Regions from separate parts of the Priestia sp. YIM B13491 genome, predicted to be linked through region 1. Evidence: riboswitches for the same ligand, from Rfam matches in the RefSeq annotation. Region 1 holds a riboswitch; each other region holds the start of a gene.
What was found. Region 1 has a riboswitch for cobalamin ahead of ACFX4E_RS21075 ((2Fe-2S) ferredoxin domain-containing protein). Riboswitches for the same ligand answer to the same signal wherever they lie in the genome.
Positions count from the first base shown of each region.

Region 2: another riboswitch for cobalamin. It lies ahead of nikA (nickel ABC transporter substrate-binding protein); the one in region 1 lies ahead of ACFX4E_RS21075 ((2Fe-2S) ferredoxin domain-containing protein).
Region 3: another riboswitch for cobalamin. It lies ahead of ACFX4E_RS00075 (ribonucleoside-diphosphate reductase subunit alpha); the one in region 1 lies ahead of ACFX4E_RS21075 ((2Fe-2S) ferredoxin domain-containing protein).
Region 4: another riboswitch for cobalamin. It lies ahead of metE (5-methyltetrahydropteroyltriglutamate--homocysteine S-methyltransferase); the one in region 1 lies ahead of ACFX4E_RS21075 ((2Fe-2S) ferredoxin domain-containing protein).

Region 1 is NZ_JBHZOR010000006.1:126,920-131,125, forward strand. Features, by position in the region: gene cobJ (precorrin-3B C(17)-methyltransferase) at 1-1,389, opposite strand, end outside; gene ACFX4E_RS21075 ((2Fe-2S) ferredoxin domain-containing protein) at 1,403-1,783, opposite strand; cobalamin riboswitch at 1,886-2,065, opposite strand; cobalamin riboswitch at 2,184-2,362, opposite strand; gene ACFX4E_RS21080 (hypothetical protein) at 2,510-2,668, opposite strand; gene ACFX4E_RS21085 (M42 family metallopeptidase) at 3,021-4,058, opposite strand; gene ACFX4E_RS21090 (cation:dicarboxylate symporter family transporter) at 4,166-4,206, opposite strand, start outside.
Region 2 is NZ_JBHZOR010000009.1:101,914-106,119, reverse strand. Features, by position in the region: gene ACFX4E_RS23975 (tautomerase family protein) at 1-58, shown strand, start outside; gene ftsZ (cell division protein FtsZ) at 418-1,422, shown strand; cobalamin riboswitch at 1,425-1,615, shown strand; gene nikA (nickel ABC transporter substrate-binding protein) at 1,759-3,300, shown strand; gene ACFX4E_RS23960 (GNAT family N-acetyltransferase) at 3,372-3,899, shown strand.
Region 3 is NZ_JBHZOR010000001.1:16,817-21,022, forward strand. Features, by position in the region: gene menC (o-succinylbenzoate synthase) at 4-1,107, shown strand; cobalamin riboswitch at 1,387-1,572, shown strand; gene ACFX4E_RS00075 (ribonucleoside-diphosphate reductase subunit alpha) at 1,706-3,949, shown strand; gene ACFX4E_RS00080 (ribonucleotide-diphosphate reductase subunit beta) at 3,966-4,206, shown strand, end outside.
Region 4 is NZ_JBHZOR010000003.1:653,215-657,420, reverse strand. Features, by position in the region: gene ACFX4E_RS14565 (metallophosphoesterase family protein) at 1-666, shown strand, start outside; gene ACFX4E_RS14560 (hypothetical protein) at 1,196-1,447, shown strand; SAM riboswitch class I at 1,527-1,637, shown strand; cobalamin riboswitch at 1,717-1,905, shown strand; gene metE (5-methyltetrahydropteroyltriglutamate--homocysteine S-methyltransferase) at 2,055-4,206, shown strand, end outside.

The DNA.
Region 1 (4,206 bases):
AAATAAATCAAACGCACCTTTTCTATAGACAATGCCGATATCTTCTTGAACAGCGCCATAGCAAGCCATACCGCATCCATTAATACCAAGCTTCAGCTCTTTTGGCATGTCCATTCCCCCGAGGCGTTTTTGTAATTCTTCCGTATGTGGAATAGCATCGCTTTTTTCTCCGTCACAAAAATCACACGCTTTAATTGTGAACACATCTCCGACCGGAGATAGTAAAAAGGAAGCTGCTTGGAGCTTTTTAATAATCACATCTGGCTGAGCCGTTGGGATTTGCAGTTTGATTTGATGGTCAGGTGTATACTCCATCGTACCTTTTTCACCAACAACTTCTGCTAGTGTTGTCATTTGAACAGGCGTGAATTTCTTATTGGCAAGTCCTGGACTAACCGCCACTTCGAAAATAGACTGTACTGGCTGACGTACGACCGCAGAAGTAGGTTCACCTAAAATTGCTTGAAGCGCTTCTTCTGCAAGAGCTCGTGAAGTTGCTGTTTCTTCTGTTTTGGTCTGAATTGCTTCAATAGTCGAAGCTGTTTGCTTTACAGTCTCTTCTTGATCGAGAGCCCATGGTTCTGCTTCTTTTCGAAGTCGCTGATGCGGTCTTAGCGGCTGCTCCGTTTGGTTGAGGGTATATTTTCGCTGATATCCGCGCGGTGTAATCATTAAATCGTCGTAAAAGAACGTAGATGAATTTCCGACAACAACGGTAGTCAGCATGCCAATTTCATGATTTAACATGTCTTTTAAGTTGGTCATTACGACTTCTTCACGGTCACGATAAGCGCTTTTCACAAGACCAACAGGCGTATCAGGGGAACGATACTTTAATAGAATTCTTTGCGCTTCAACAATTTGTCTTGTTCGTCTTCCGCTCTTTGGGTTGTAAAAAGCCACTACAAAATCTGCTTGTGCAGCTGCTTCAATTCTTTTTTCGATTAGCTCCCAAGGCGTAAGGTGGTCACTTAAACTAATTGTACAAGCATCGTGCATCACGGGCGCTCCAAGGAGAGATGCGCATGAATTGATAGCCGAAATGCCAGGAATTACTTCCAGCTCTACGCCCGTTTCTTTTTTCCAGCCTTTTTCAATCAACACTTCATACACAAGGCCTGCCATTCCGTATACTCCCGCATCTCCGCTCGAAATGACAGCTACGGTTTTTCCTGCTTCAGCTTGCTTTACAGCTTCCTGTGCACGGCTTACTTCTTCGGTCATTCCCGTACTAATAATTTGCTGATTCGTTAACAGTCCTTGAATTAATTCCACATAGGTTTTGTAACCGATGATCATATCACTTTCTTGAATGGCTTCTCTTGCTCGCTGTGTAATATGTTCAAAGCTTCCCGGCCCAAATCCAATAACTAAAAGTTTACCTTTCATGCTAGCTCCTCCTTTATGCGTTACTTTTTACTTTGTCAATTCCTTCTATGGAGTCACTGTTTTCCGGAGAAACGAAACCATTTTGATCATATTCATAAATAAGCGATTCCTTTATACTGCAGCCTCCTGCTAAATGTTCTTCGACAATCCGATGAGCCACGGTTTCAGTGACCTGCTTGTACCAATCTCCTGAAGGATAGACGATAGCTACAGGAGCATCTTTGCATCGTCCGTTACAACGTGTACGCGTTGTATGAACCGTTTCATCCAAATCCAGTTCTGTCACTTTATTTCGAATAGCTTGCGTGGCTTCTTCTCCACCTTTTCTCATACAGCTGCTTCCATTACAAATCAATACGTGATGTTTTGTTCCATTTAAGTTCCACGTCGTCACACTCATTCGCTCCTTTACTAAAAAAAGCGCCTCTATCAATGATAGAGGCGCAGAAAAATTCAAACTAAGTTTTTGCACTTCCACCTATATCCCGTAGGGTAAGCTTCGCATTAGAAAAAGGCTGGTTTCCTGACTTCGATTCATCACTTGATTGCGCCTTCCCGAATACAGTGGCATATGCAATCAGCTCATCTTCACAGTGGCGGGTACCGCGCTGGCTTCACACCAGACTTCCCATTTAACGCAATGTGGACATTGCGCACCTTTTTTGCACGATATGTAGTTTTGCGATACGAGAAAAACCCGCTTCGCTAATATGCGAGCGGGTAAAACGTCAGAATAAGAGTGTACACGAATGCCACTTTAAGCCAACGTTTCCCTTCCCGCTCCCCGGAGAAATAGAAACTTCACAATAAAGACAGGTCTCCTGACTTGTGTATCATTCTACTTGAGAACCTTCCCGTGATTTTTCCACAGTGGTTATACTCGTTCGTCCACACTTACAGTTGCGGGGGCAGTACTGGTCTTTCACCAGTTTCCCTATTAAGCCTTCTTGGCATCTTTACTGTTGCTGTTTGATATATATGAACCTTTTAAACTATCAGAATAATAGAAGTAACTACCATATCATAGCGTACATTTTTTTTTATTTCAACTCTATTCTTTTTATAGGATATAAAGAGCCATAAAAAAACAAGAGCAAAAAATCAGCTCTTGTTTTTCTACTTATATAGCTACCAATGTTAAATGAGGATCATTATAATACACGACTTCTGAAAGAACTTTACAGCCATTTGTTTTGGCAAAAGCTTCTCTCGCCTGCTTTTCAGTTTCAAATTCAAACATTTTCATTTCTTTTCCAGCATATACCGTCAGTACCCACATGAAAAGATTCGCCTCCGATTATTGTAGTGATCGCTATATCCACATTATGACGAAACCATTTCCTTTTGAAAACCCATTCTACAAAACTTGTCACAAGAAACTTTTAAAAATTTAAAAACATTTTAACTTCTGTAAATGAACAAAATGTACAAAAGGTTTAAGCAGTATTGTACCTTTTTAAAAAGGTGCTTTTTTAACCAACTGTTGATTCACCAGTAAAAAAATATATAGTATTTATAAAAAAAAAGAAGCCAGACAGCCGGCTTCTTTTTTAAGAAAGGAAAGAACAGACATCACAATCCCGTTCTGTTCTTTCCTTTGCATAAAAATACACTAATTAAATATCCCTTTCTTAAAGCAGAATCATGTTCGACTGAACATAGTAATAGAGAAGCTTATACGTATGATTCAATGAATCTTGATGCGTTCTCTCAAACGCATGAGAAGAATCAATTCCTGGACCAATCAAGCCGTGTACGATATCGTGTCCGGCACGAATAGCAGCAGAAGCATCTGATCCGTAAAACGGATAAATATCTAATTTGTACTGAATATCATGCTGCTTAGCTAGCTCCACTAAATGCTTTCTCAAACCGTAATGATATGGGCCGCTTGAATCTTTTACACAAATAGACACGGTGTATTCATCAGTAGATTGTCCATCTCCCATAGCACCCATATCAACCGCTAAGTATTCTACTGTTTGAGGCGTAATGTTCGAATTTCCTCCGTATCCAATTTCTTCATTATTTGAAATGAGAAAATGCGTAGTGTATGGCAGTTCGATCTGTTCTTCTTGAATTATTTTCATGAGCTGAAGCAATAAAGCTACGCTTGCTTTATCATCGAGATGACGAGATTTAATAAAACCGCTTTTTGTTATTTCTACACGAGGATCAAACGAAACAAAGTCGCCGACTTCAATTCCAAGACTGCGAACATCTTCTGCGCTATGTACTTTTTCATCCAATCGAATTTCTATATTTTCTTGATTCCGCTCAGCTTTCCCTGCATCTTTATACACATGAACAGATGTTTGATGCATAAGGATGGTTCCTTTAAATACTTCTCCTGATGAAGTTTCAATTTCACAATATTCTCCTTCAATAGAATTGTAGCGAAACCCTCCAATCAGGTCGATTTTCAGACGTCCACTCGGTTTGATTTCTTTTACCATAGCACCTAATGTATCGACATGAGCCGTCAGCATGCGGTGGTGATCTGTATCTTTACCGGGAATAGTAGCGACTAAGCCCCCTTTTCGATTGCGATACGTTTGAATATTTAGCTCTTTTACATAGTCTTCGACAAATGAAATTACCTTTTCTGTATTTCCAGAAGGACTGGGAATCGAAACAAGCTTTTTAATTAACTGAACAGTTTCCGTCATTATGACACTTCCTTTGTCTCTCATTTCTTTTATTTTACCATATGTTTCAAAAAAGATAACAGGCAGCTCCAAACAAAAAAGCCGGGCATCTGCCCAGCTTTTTTGTTTTAAGCTATGTTTGATTTCTTTAATTCATTTGTGTAATTTA
Region 2 (4,206 bases), on a different contig from region 1:
TAATGCTGACTGGAGCTTTGGCATGGGAGAGGCTCAATTCTTAACTGGGAAATTATAAAACGGTTTATTATCTAGAGAAGCCCTTATTTCTAAGGGCTTTTTCTCATTTTGTCTCTAAAAATATTATTCTCTTAGTCACATCTTACTCAAAATTAAATACAGACATCTGTCAAATGAATGATACAATAAGCTTATATGCCGTTTTGAGTGGAAAAGCCATAAAAGAGTTCGGCGTACTAATTTTAGAACAACAATAAATTTACATAAAGATGTAAAGATTTAAAGGTTAAAAGAGAAATGTATAAAATCTGTAAAACAAAAGAACAGTTACGCGTTAAACATAGGAGTAAAAGGTTCTTCACGTGTTTTTTCGGATAAGAAGAGAAAGTAATTTTGATCATTGAGGAGGAACTTAGAATGTTTGGATTTGATGCAGATGTATCGCCACTAGTGCGAATTAAAGTAATTGGAGTCGGCGGTGGAGGAAATAACACCGTTAACCGTATGATTGAACATGGTGTACAAGGAGTAGAATTTATTGCCGTTAATACGGATGCTCAGGCGCTTAACTTATCTAAAGCAGATGTAAAAATGCAGATTGGTGCTGCATTAACGCGAGGATTAGGTGCAGGAGCTAATCCAGAAGTGGGAAGAGAAGCAGCCGAAGAAAGCAGAGAACAAATTCAAGAAGTACTGCAAGGCGCAGACATGGTATTCGTAACAGCTGGCATGGGTGGAGGAACCGGTACTGGAGCAGCTCCGGTTATTGCCCAAATTGCCCGTGAACTAAATGCTTTAACAATTGGAGTAGTCACTCGCCCGTTCAAGTTTGAAGGAAATAAACGTACGAAGCAAGCAGTAGGCGGTATTACTGCGATGAATGAATCGGTAGATACCCTTATTGTGATTCCAAACGACCGCTTGCTTGAAATTGTCGATAAAAAGACGCCTATGCTTGAAGCATTCCGTGAAGCAGATAATGTTCTTCGCCAAGGTATTCAAGGTATTTCAGATTTAATCGCTGTTCCGGGGCTGATTAACCTTGACTTTGCTGATGTAAAAACAATCATGTCTAATCAAGGATTTGCGCTTATGGGTATCGGACGAGCTTCTGGATCAGACCGGGCAATTGAAGCGGCGAAAAAAGCGATTTCTAGTCCGCTGCTAGATGCATCGATTGATGGAGCAAGAGGCGTGCTGTTGAACATTACGAGCGGCAGCAGCTTGAGTCTTTACGAAGTACAGGAAGCAGCAGATATTGTCACGTCTGCTTCTGATCAGGACTTAAATATGATTTTTGGGTCCGTGATTAATGAAGATTTAAAGGACGAAATGATGGTAACCGTTATTGCCACTGGATTTGATGATGAAGATGTTTCACCATCAGCTTCTACTTCTAGAGTTTCAAGAGCACGCTACTAAATTAAATAACCAGCTTTTATGGTGGCAATTGTTTTTCAATTGCCTTAAAAGGGAATCCGGTGCAAATCCGGAGCGGTCCCGCCACTGTAACAAGGAGCCTTATGTCAAAAAGCCACTGTCTATTTAGAGACGGGAAGGCGGTATAAGGCAATGACTTGAAGCCAGGAGACCTGCCATAAATCGCAGCACACAATAACCTACGAGGATAGGGAGGTGTTTTGGCAGAATCAAAAATAAGATAAACAAGGGATACGTTTATCTGAATTTGTATTGAAGACAAGCACTTCTTTTTAGAAGTGCTTTTTTTGTGTATTAAAATAGAAGGTGGAAAAATCAATGATAAATAATAAAAAACTCGTATCTATGATATTTCTTGTGTTACTTTGCCTCACTGCTTGTGCTCCTAATGAAGAGAGCATAAGTATAAAAGAAAAAAAGAAAACGGATAAAAGTGTGACGTTTTTATTTAATTTTACATCTGCAACGCTTGATCCTCATACGGATGATAATTATACAGCAGTTCGTGCGGGAGTAGGGGAGACGCTTGTTAAAATCAGCAATGATTTAAAAATAAAGCCCTGGCTTGCTGAAAAGTGGAAAACGGAAGATAACGGTCTTACGTGGACATTTACGATAAGAAAGAATATTACGTTTCAAAATGGTAAAGCGCTAGATGCAAATGCCGTTAAGTCTTCTCTTCAAAGAACGATAGATCAAAGTTATGCGATGAAAAACGCTTTAAATATTAAAGAAATGAAAGCGAACGGTCATGCGCTGACAATTACATTAAAAGAACCAATGCCTAAATTTCCTTCTGAGTTAGTACATCCAAACACAGCTATTATAGATGTTGATGTTTCTAATATAGCTAAGAAGCCTATTGGCACAGGTCCATTTCAAGTTTTGACTTTCGATCAAGGAAATCAAGTGAAGTTAGAAAGATATGAACATTATTGGAATGGGAAAGTAAAATTAAAAAATGCGATCTTTGCATTTAACGAAGATGCTAATGCGCGCGTTGCGGCTCTTCAGTCCGGAACAGCGGATATTATTTATCGCCCGCCTTTAGAAAGTTTGGGCACTTTACAAACAGATCCGTCTTTTAAGGTAAGTGGAGTACCCAGTGTGCGTACACATTTATTACTTTATAATCAAACCAATGACGCATTAAAAGACGAAAATGTAAGAAAAGCTATCGATACCTTACTGAACCGAAAAGAAATTGTCAGCAGCATCATGAACAATCAAGCGGCAGCAGCTCGAGGTCCATTTTTACCTCAATTTCCTTTTGCTGATAATAATGCTAATGAGCAAAGAGGTATGCCATCTGCTAAAAAATATTTAGAGAAAGCAGGCTATCAAATCAAAAATGACAAACCAATGAAAAATGGAAAGCCACTATCGCTCTCTCTTGTCACATACAGCTCTCTACCAGAACTTCCTTTGATTGCTCAGCTTATACAGTCTAATGCCAAAGAGTTAGGAATTACTATTAAGATTCATCTCGTTGAGGACAGCGATGAATATGTAATGGCAAAAGACGATTGGGATTTAGCACTGTACAGTCTTATCACTGCACCTAGAGGAGATGCAAGCTATTATTTAAGTACGAACTATTTGCCGGGCGGTGGTTTAAATGCCAGCCGGATTGATGACGATAAGCTAACAAAAATGATAGAACAGTTAAATTCAACAGTAGATGACGCAAAGCGAGATCAGTTAGCTAAGCAAGCAACCGCTTTGATTAATGAGGAAATGCTGACGTCATCGATTGTATATCCAAACATTGTTGTTGCTTATAATCAAAAAGTGAAAAACTGGACCACAAATCCAAGCGAGTATTATATGCTGACTCAGCATTTAGACGTAACGCCATAGTCAATATTGTGTTGTTCCTGTAGGAAAACGAGAAAGTATACAATGATAGATAAAAGGATGTGACAGTAAACGTGCAAGAAGTACAAACGTATCAAATTAAAGAAGTAAAAGAAAAGGATGCGGAAGTGATTCAGTTTGTCATGAATATGCGGAATGAGCTATTTCCTATGATGGAAAAAAATCAGCTTCCTGTGGATTTGCTTCATTTTAATAAATATTATGTTCAAGCGAAAGGCGCTGCTTTTTTTGCAGCTGTCACGGAAAATCAACAAGTAATTGGAACAATTGGTTTATACGCTTACGATGGAAGGTTTCATGCATTAAAAAAGCGATATGAACATAAAACTGCAGCCGAGATTGTAAAATGCTATGTCGATCCAGCATATCGGCGTCTAGGCATTGGACAGCAGCTGTTAAAGGCAGTGGAACAATTTGCTCAAAGTCATTTTTATGACACGTTGTATCTGCATACTCATCCTTTTTTACCGGGGGCTATTCCATTCTGGACTTCACAAGATTTTATCGAAAGGCTTGCTGAACAGGATGAGCCATGGAATACGCTGCACATGGACAGAAAAATACAACCGGTCGTAATGTAACGATATTATACAGTAATTACCATAGAATCTAGATAAGAGCTCATGCTATAATGAGCTTACTTACATTTATAGCCTGTAGGGCAAGTCCTTACAGAAAAGAACCACGTTTCGAATTGGCTGAAACGTGGTTTTTTTCTATGAAAAACAAATAACAAAATATTTTTAAAAATATATATGAAATCGCTTTCAAAATAATGAAATATATTATATAATTACTAGTGTTGTGTTGTACTTTGTTAGTGTTAAATCAATATCCTACATGTGTGAGCCGATTGCCTTATGGTAGTCGGCTTCCTTTTTTATGGTA
Region 3 (4,206 bases), on a different contig from region 1:
TCGATGATTATAAAAAAAGTACATCTTTATAAAATTGACATGAAGCTTCTTTCTCCTTTTTCAACAAGCTATGGTACAGTGCAGGATCGAGAATTGATTTTGCTTGAAGTAGAAGATGAACAAGGATTTACAGGGTGGGGAGAAGTAGTTGCTTTTTCATCTCCTTGGTATACGGAAGAAACGATTCAGACGTGTTTTCATATGTTAGACGATTTTTTAATTCCCTCGCTTCTTCATCAGCAGCTTCAAAAACCAGAGGATGTTCAAAAGTTATTCAAACCTCTAAAGCGAAATAACATGGCTAAAGCAGCTTTAGACTGTGCTGTATGGGATTTGTATGCAAAGCGGCAGAACAAACCGTTATCTGAAGTAATTGGAGGAGTAAGGTCTGCTGTAGAAGCTGGAGTGGTAGTTGGCTTAAATGATATTTCCATAATGAAAGAACAAATAAAGACTTACATGAAAGATGGCTATAAGCGCTTTAAAGTGAAAATTAAGCCGGGTGCTGACTATGAGCTACTGAAACAAATTCGAGATGAATTTCCAAGCATTCCTCTTATGGCTGATGCCAATTCAGCCTATACGTTAAGCGATAGTGATTCATTGAAGAAACTAGATGAATTGAATTTAATGATGATCGAACAGCCGTTAAGTTCTGATGATATCCTTGATCATCGATTGTTACAAAAGCAAATGCAGACGCCAATTTGCTTAGATGAAAGTATTGTGAGCTATGAAGATGCACGTCATGCAATTGAACAAAGAAGCTGTAAGATTATCAATGTGAAAATCGGTCGAGTTGGCGGAATGTCCGTAGCAAAGCAAATTCATGATTTGTGCGCCCAGTATGGTGTAAGACTTTGGGTTGGCGGAATGTTAGAAGCCGGGATTTCAAGAGCTCATAACATCGCCCTTGCGACATTGCCTTCTTTCACGATACCAGGTGATATTTCTGCGTCATCTCGCTATTGGGAAAAAGATATTATTAAGCCCGAAGTAGAGGTAGAAGCTGGAGTAATAAAGGTGAAGGGAAAACCGGGGATAGGATACGATATCGATAAAAACTTTATCAAAACAATCACAGCATTTGAAAAAGAATACCAATAATTAAAAACCGTTTTTTATGTAAAACGGTTTTTTTTATTGAGGTTGTCAATGTTTAGTAGAAAAATAGGACAAATTTTTTAAAAAGAGCACATTGTTCTATCAAGCGTGTCAAAACATGTTATGATGGAATAGTTTGATGAAAAAAGTCGAAGAGTTTTATCGTAAAAAACAAAATTATTTTTGAAAATAGGTTGATAGTTTTCTAAGTTGTCCTATATAATGTGTTTATAACATAACACAATATGTTGTTTTGAAATCGATAATAAAATACTATATTTTGTGTTTTCCAGTGAAAAAGGTGTCTGATAAAAAGACTTAAAAGGGAATTTGGTGAAAATCCAAAGCTGTCCCCGCAACTGTGAATGCTGATGAAATAAGGAGATCCACTGTGAGTAAACATCATGGGAAGGCCTTAAAGTAAAAAGAAGCATAAGTCAGGAGACCTGCCTTTTTTATGTCGTTTTATCTTCTTCGGGAGGTGAGAGGGTAGAGCGAGGATTGAGAAAAGACTTAGTGTCTTCTTCTATCTTCGTTCTATTCGCTCACCGAGGTACGGTGAGCGATTTTTTATTTTGAAGTGAAGAGAGGAGCCATATTTATGGTGAATACATTAAAGCCTACAATTCTACATGAATTAACTGCATATATTGAACGTTTAAAAAATGAATTTACGCAGCTTGATTTTTCTTTGTATGAGGAAAAGGTTATTCAAACTGTTACAGTAAAGGAAAATATGACGGACGAAAAGGTTGCAAACGTCCTAATTTTAGCAGCCTTAGAGCGTATTTCAATGGAAGAACCAGATTGGACGTACGTAGCGGCAGACGTCTACTTAAACGAACTATATCGAAAAGCAGCGGACAACCGAGGTTATGATAAAAAAGAGAAGTACGGTTCGTTTTATCAGCTTATTCAAGAACTAACAAAAATCGGCATTTATAATAAACAGCTATTAAAAACATATACAGAAGAAGAAATTAATGAAATTGCTTCAGTCATTATTCCTGAACGCGATCGTTTATTTACATACATTGGATTGTTGACATTAGCAGATCGCTATTTAGCGACATCACATGATAAGCGCGTATACGAATTACCGCAAGAACGTTTTCTTATCATTGCTATGACGCTGATGTCTCAAGAAAAGAAAGAAAATCGAACAGCATTAGTAAAAGAAGCGTACTGGGCGCTTTCTAGTCTATATATGACGGTTGCCACACCAACGCTTTCAAACGCAGGAAAGAGCTACGGACAGCTATCTAGCTGCTTTATTGATACGATTGATGACAGCTTACGCGGTATTTATGATAGCAATACAGATTTGGCCACGCTTAGTAAAAATGGAGGCGGAATTGGTGTCTACCTCGGTCATATTAGAAGCCGAGGAAGTGATATAAAAGGTTTTAAAGGCGTATCATCAGGAACAATTCCATGGATGAAACAGCTAAATAATACGGCTGTAAGTGTCGATCAGCTAGGTCAACGACAAGGGGCTATTGCCGTATATTTAGACGTATGGCATAAAGACATCTTTTCATTCTTAGACGCGCGGTTGAACAATGGTGACGAACGCCAGCGCACGCATGATTTATTCACTGGCGTATGTTTGCCAGATTTGTTTATGGAAAAAGTAGAAGCACGTGAAGACTGGCACTTATTCGATCCTCACGAAGTTCGTACGCTGATGGGCTACTCGTTAGAAGATTTTTATGATGAAGAAGAAGGCAGCGGTTCGTTCCGCACTCGTTACGCTGAGTGTGTAAATAATGAACAGCTTTCAAGAGAGACAGTACCTGCTATTGAAATCTTCAAGCGCATTATGCTTTCGCAGCTTGAAACGGGGACGCCTTATATGTTCTATCGTGATACGGTTAACCGAGCTAATCAAAACCGCCACGAGGGCATGATCTACTGCAGCAACTTATGTACAGAAATTACGCAAAACCAAAGCACAACGGTCGTAACAGAGGAAATTACGGAAGACGGAAAAATTATTATTACAAAGAATCCGGGCGATTTTGTTGTATGTAATCTTTCTTCTATCAACTTAGCGAGAGCCGTAACTGAAGATGTGCTTGAACGTTTAATTCCAATTCAAGTACGCATGCTTGATAACGTTATTGAGTTAAATGATTTGCCGGTACTTCAAGCAAAACTAACAAACCAAAAGTACCGCGCAGTAGGGCTTGGCACATTTGGTTGGAACCATTTGCTTGCCTTAAAGAAAATAGCATGGGAAACAGATGAAGCGGTAGCATATTGCGATGAATTGTATGAGCAAATCGCTTACTTAACCGTACAGGCAAGCATGAACTTAGCTAAAGAAAAAGGTGCATATCCATTATTTAAAGGCTCAGATTTTGAGTCAGGCGCTTATTTTGAAACACGTAAATACACAAGCGAAGCGTGGAGTGAACTGCGTAACGAAGTTCAAAACAATGGGATAAGAAATGGCTACTTAATGGCTGTAGCACCTAATTCATCAACATCTATTATCGCGGGTTCTACTGCAAGTATTGATCCGATTTTCCGTAAGTTTTATTCAGAGGAAAAGAAAAACTATAAAATCCCGGTGACGGCACCGGATTTATCACCAGCAACAAACTGGTATTATAAGTCCGTTTATTTAATTGATCAGCACTGGAGCATTAAGCAAAACGCCAAGCGCCAGCGCCATATTGATCAATCCATTTCATTCAACTTATATGTGCAAAATGATATCCGAGCAAAAGAGCTGCTGGATCTTCATATGACGGCATGGAAAGAAAAGTTAAAAACGACCTACTACGTACGTTCAACATCAAGTGAAGTCATTGAAGAATGTGAAAGCTGTCATAGTTAAAAGGAGTGAATAATTGATGACAAGCATGTTAAAACGAGAATTAATGAACGAAACAGCTCCGAACCGTTCGACAGGAATCATCAACGGCAAGAGCTCAAATATTCTAAACTGGGATGACGTCCGATTTTCATGGGCGTTCCCTAAATACAAGCGTATGCTAGCTAACTTCTGGACGCCGTTTGAAATTAATATGGGTCAAGATATTAAGCAGTTCCCTCAGTTAACGGCTGACGAACAAGAGAGTTTTTTTAAAATTA
Region 4 (4,206 bases), on a different contig from region 1:
ACCGTCTATACAGGGAAAAAAGAGTATTTGGAGCATTTTGTTAAAGTTGTTGAAAAAATCGCACCAAACATTCCTATGTTTGTATGCGTAGGGAATCATGATGAATTAAACCTTGAGGAAAGCAACCTAGAAAACTTCAGAGCTACTATCGGAAAAGTACACTGGGTCATCGATATTCCTGTCTTCAACTTCCGATGCATCGCACTAAATAATATTATCAGTCCCAAGAATAAAATATATGGATTTACAGATAGAGAGCTGAATTATTTAGAGCAGCAGCTGGAGGATGCTCCTCGTAATACCGTTTTAGCTATGCATGCCCAGCCAAATATTGGCCGGTGGACAAACCTTGAAGGGTTTCCTGTAACGACTACTCAAAGTCAAGAATTTTTTGATTTAATTCAAGAACACCGCGTGAAAAAAGTGTTAGTCAGCCACGTGCATGCGTATGACGAGCAGTTTATTAGAAAAAACAGAAACGGGTCGTTTACGCTTGGAAGAGGCACTGATTTTGTATTGTCAGGAGGCGCCGGTGCCCCCCTTGATTTTGAGCCGCCTTTAATTTTAAACAATTATAATTTTACGGAGTTTTTTGTAAGCAGGTACGACATTTTAGGACCTCTTCTTTGGAAGGATTTTGGACGACCTCGAAGAAATTGTTTGTAAAAACAAGAAAGTAGAAAGCTAGGTTCAAAAAAAGAGGCTGGAACAAAAGGGTTTTAGACGAAGTGAAACGAATCATCGATCAAGATGTGTGATTAGTGGTTCGTTTTTTGGTTAGGGTAAACGTAGGTTTCATGTGTATAGGTCTTTCTAGCAGGTGATTGGAGGACAAGACGAAGACTCCCGCAAAAATCGAAATCTCGTACGGAAATCAACTGCGTTGTCACAAGGGATTCAGCTCATGTATCCCATTTGCCTTTAGATTGAATTCATTTCGTTATGTCTCAACCTCTTTTGGAAAAATGTGCATAACTCTTAACGAAACCTTGTAGCAGAAGGCTAAGTCAAACGTTATAATAGATAATGAATGATGATATATTCTCTATATTTGTCATATATTTGTATTACATATGTAATTAAAGAAAAACATTCACTTGATATACTGTTTAATGACTTAACTTTATCTTAACATTTACAGTGAAATGCCTGCTTATAGAGGCTTAGAACATACACAGCAAATGGAGGAGCAATCATGGCAAACGAAAAGATGCAAGAAGGACTTGATCGTTTTATCAAGGAAGATTTAAATGACCTTTTAGGTAGACTGTTCCCCTTAATGGACCGGGAGTGTGCCGAAGAAAAAAGAAAGCTTATCGAAACAGCGGTAGAGTATATCTATTCGTCAGGATATCACCAGGGAGCAAAAGATTTAATTGAAACACATCGAAAAGATGATTACAAATTGTTAAGGCAAAAATTAGCGTCAGCACCTCCTGAAAACTGATTTTTTAAAAATTTTTTTGACAACATAAATCTAAGGTGTTAAAATGACTCTACATTCAAAATATTATAAACAATTAAAACTCTTATTGAGAGAGGCGGAGGGACTGGCCCTGTGAAGCCCGGCAACCATTTAACATTCTTGTTGAAAAGGTGCTACATCCTGCAAAGCGTACAGCTTTGAAAGATAAGAGAGGATTTCATAGATACTATGCCTCTCTATTCGTGATAGAGAGGCTTTTTATTTTATGTGAATATGTTTTGAATGAACAATTTTATAAAAATGCATCAGGTGCTGTGTAACGAATGTACGCAGCTTAAAAGGGAAGACCGGTGAAAAGCCGGCGCGGTCCCGCCACTGTAATGGGGAGCAACTTATTAACCACTGTTTCATGTTGAAATGGGAAGGGATAAGAAGCGATGAACCTAAGTCAGGAGACCTGCCTGTTGTATGCACTTAAGCTCTACGGGATATAGAGAGGAGTGAGGAATACGTGTTGAGAAAAACAGGCTATCTCAACTTTAGTTAAGTATGCGTATCATCTCTCTTTTCATTTCGAAAAGAGAGATTTTTTAGTTTACCGATAAAAAATATACAGGGAGTGGAAAAAATGAGCAGTGTAAAAAGTTCAAACTTAGGTTATCCAAGAATTGGTGAAAAACGAGAATGGAAAAAAGCGCTTGAGCAGTTTTGGGCAGGAAAACTAGAGAAAGATATCTTTCTGCAGGAAATTGAATCTCTTCGTCTAGGGCATCTGAAAAAACAGCGTGATGCAGAAATTGAATTGATTCCAGTCGGCGATTTCAGTTTATACGATCACGTGCTAGATACAGCGACTATGTTTGGTCTAGTGCCAAAGCGCTTTGATTATGACGGAGGACCGGTATCGCTTGAAACGTATTTTGACATCGCCCGAGGAACAAAAGGTGCGGTAGCCTCTACGATGACAAAATGGTTTAACACAAATTATCACTACATCGTACCAGAGCTTGAGGAATGTACGCCGTCTCTTGTAGAAAATCGCCCGCTTCAGTTTTACAAAGAAGCAAAACAGAAGCTGAATATTGAAGGCAAGCCCGTGATTTTAGGTCCAGTAACATTTGTGAAACTGTCAAAAGGATATAAAAAAAATGAGTTTAAAGAAATAGTTGAACAATTTGTTCCTCTGTATGCGACTATTTTAGCTGAGCTTCAGGCAGAAGGAGTAGAGTGGGTACAGATAGATGAGCCGATTTTATCTACAACGCTATCAAAAGAAGACCTGGCACTTTACACAGAAGTCTATCAAACTTTGAAGGAAGCGGCACCGAATGTAAAAATCATTTTGCAAACGTATTTTGACAGCGTTGATCACTACAAAGAAGTTGTGTCTCTTCCTGTTGAAGGAATCGGTTTAGACTTTGTGCATGACCGAGGCGAAAATCTCACGGCTCTTAATAAATATGGTTTTCCGAGTGATAAAGTGCTGGCAGCAGGAGTGATTGACGGACGAAACATTTGGCGTGAAAATTTGGACGAGCAGCTTTTAACGATCAGTGAAATTGAAGAAGCCGTATCAAAAGATCGTTTGATCCTGCAGCCTTCATCAAGTCTACTACATGTTCCTGTCACGGTGAAAAATGAAGAGACGATTGATCCAGTATTGAAAAATGCGCTCTCTTTTGCAGATGAAAAGCTGAAGGAAATTACGCTGTTAACAAAAGCGGCGCAGCAAGGAAAAGAAGCAATAGAAGAAGGAATAAGCGTAAGCAAGCAGGCAATTCAAGCATTAAATGGATCATCTTTTCGAAATCATCAAGACGTGCAAAAAGAGCTGAAGCAGCTGCACAGCTATAAAGCAGAGCGACAAGCGCCGTTTGACGTGCGTCAGCGCGTTCAGCAAGAAGCGTTTCAACTGCCGCTTCTTCCAACGACAACGATTGGAAGCTTTCCGCAAACAAAAGAAGTGCGAAAAGAGCGTCTAAAATGGCGTAAAGGCGAGTTAAGCGATGAAGCATATGAAGCGTACATTAACGAGGAAATAAAAAAATGGATTGAAATTCAAGAAGACATCGGCTTAGATGTCCTTGTGCACGGAGAGTTTGAGCGTACGGATATGGTCGAATACTTCGGTGAGAAATTAGGAGGCTTTCAGTTTACGAAGTTTGGCTGGGTGCAATCTTACGGTTCTCGCTGCGTGAAGCCGCCGCTTATTTACGGAGATGTATCGTATGAGCAGGCGATGACGATCAAAGAAACGGTCTACGCACAGTCTCTAACCAATAAGCCGGTTAAAGGAATGCTGACGGGTCCGATTACGATTTTAAACTGGTCGTTTGTGCGTGATGATATCCCGCGCTACGACGTGGCAAATCAAATTGCGCTTGCTCTTAGAAAAGAAGTAGAAGCACTTGAAAGTCAGGGCATTTCAATGATTCAAGTAGATGAACCGGCGCTGCGTGAAGGATTGCCGTTAAAACGAGAAAACTGGAACAGTTACTTAAATGCTGCGGTGTATGCATTTAAACTAGCGACGGTATCGGTGCAAAACGAGACGCAAATTCACACGCATATGTGCTATTCGGAATTCGAAGAAATTATTGATGCGATTAAAGCGCTGGATGCCGACGTGATTTCTATTGAAACATCTAAAAGCCACGGCGAATTAATTTATGCGTTTGAAAAACATACGTATAATCAAGGAATTGGACTTGGCGTATATGATATCCACAGCCCGCGTGTACCGAAGCTTGAAGAGCTTCAGCGAAACATTGACCGTGCTC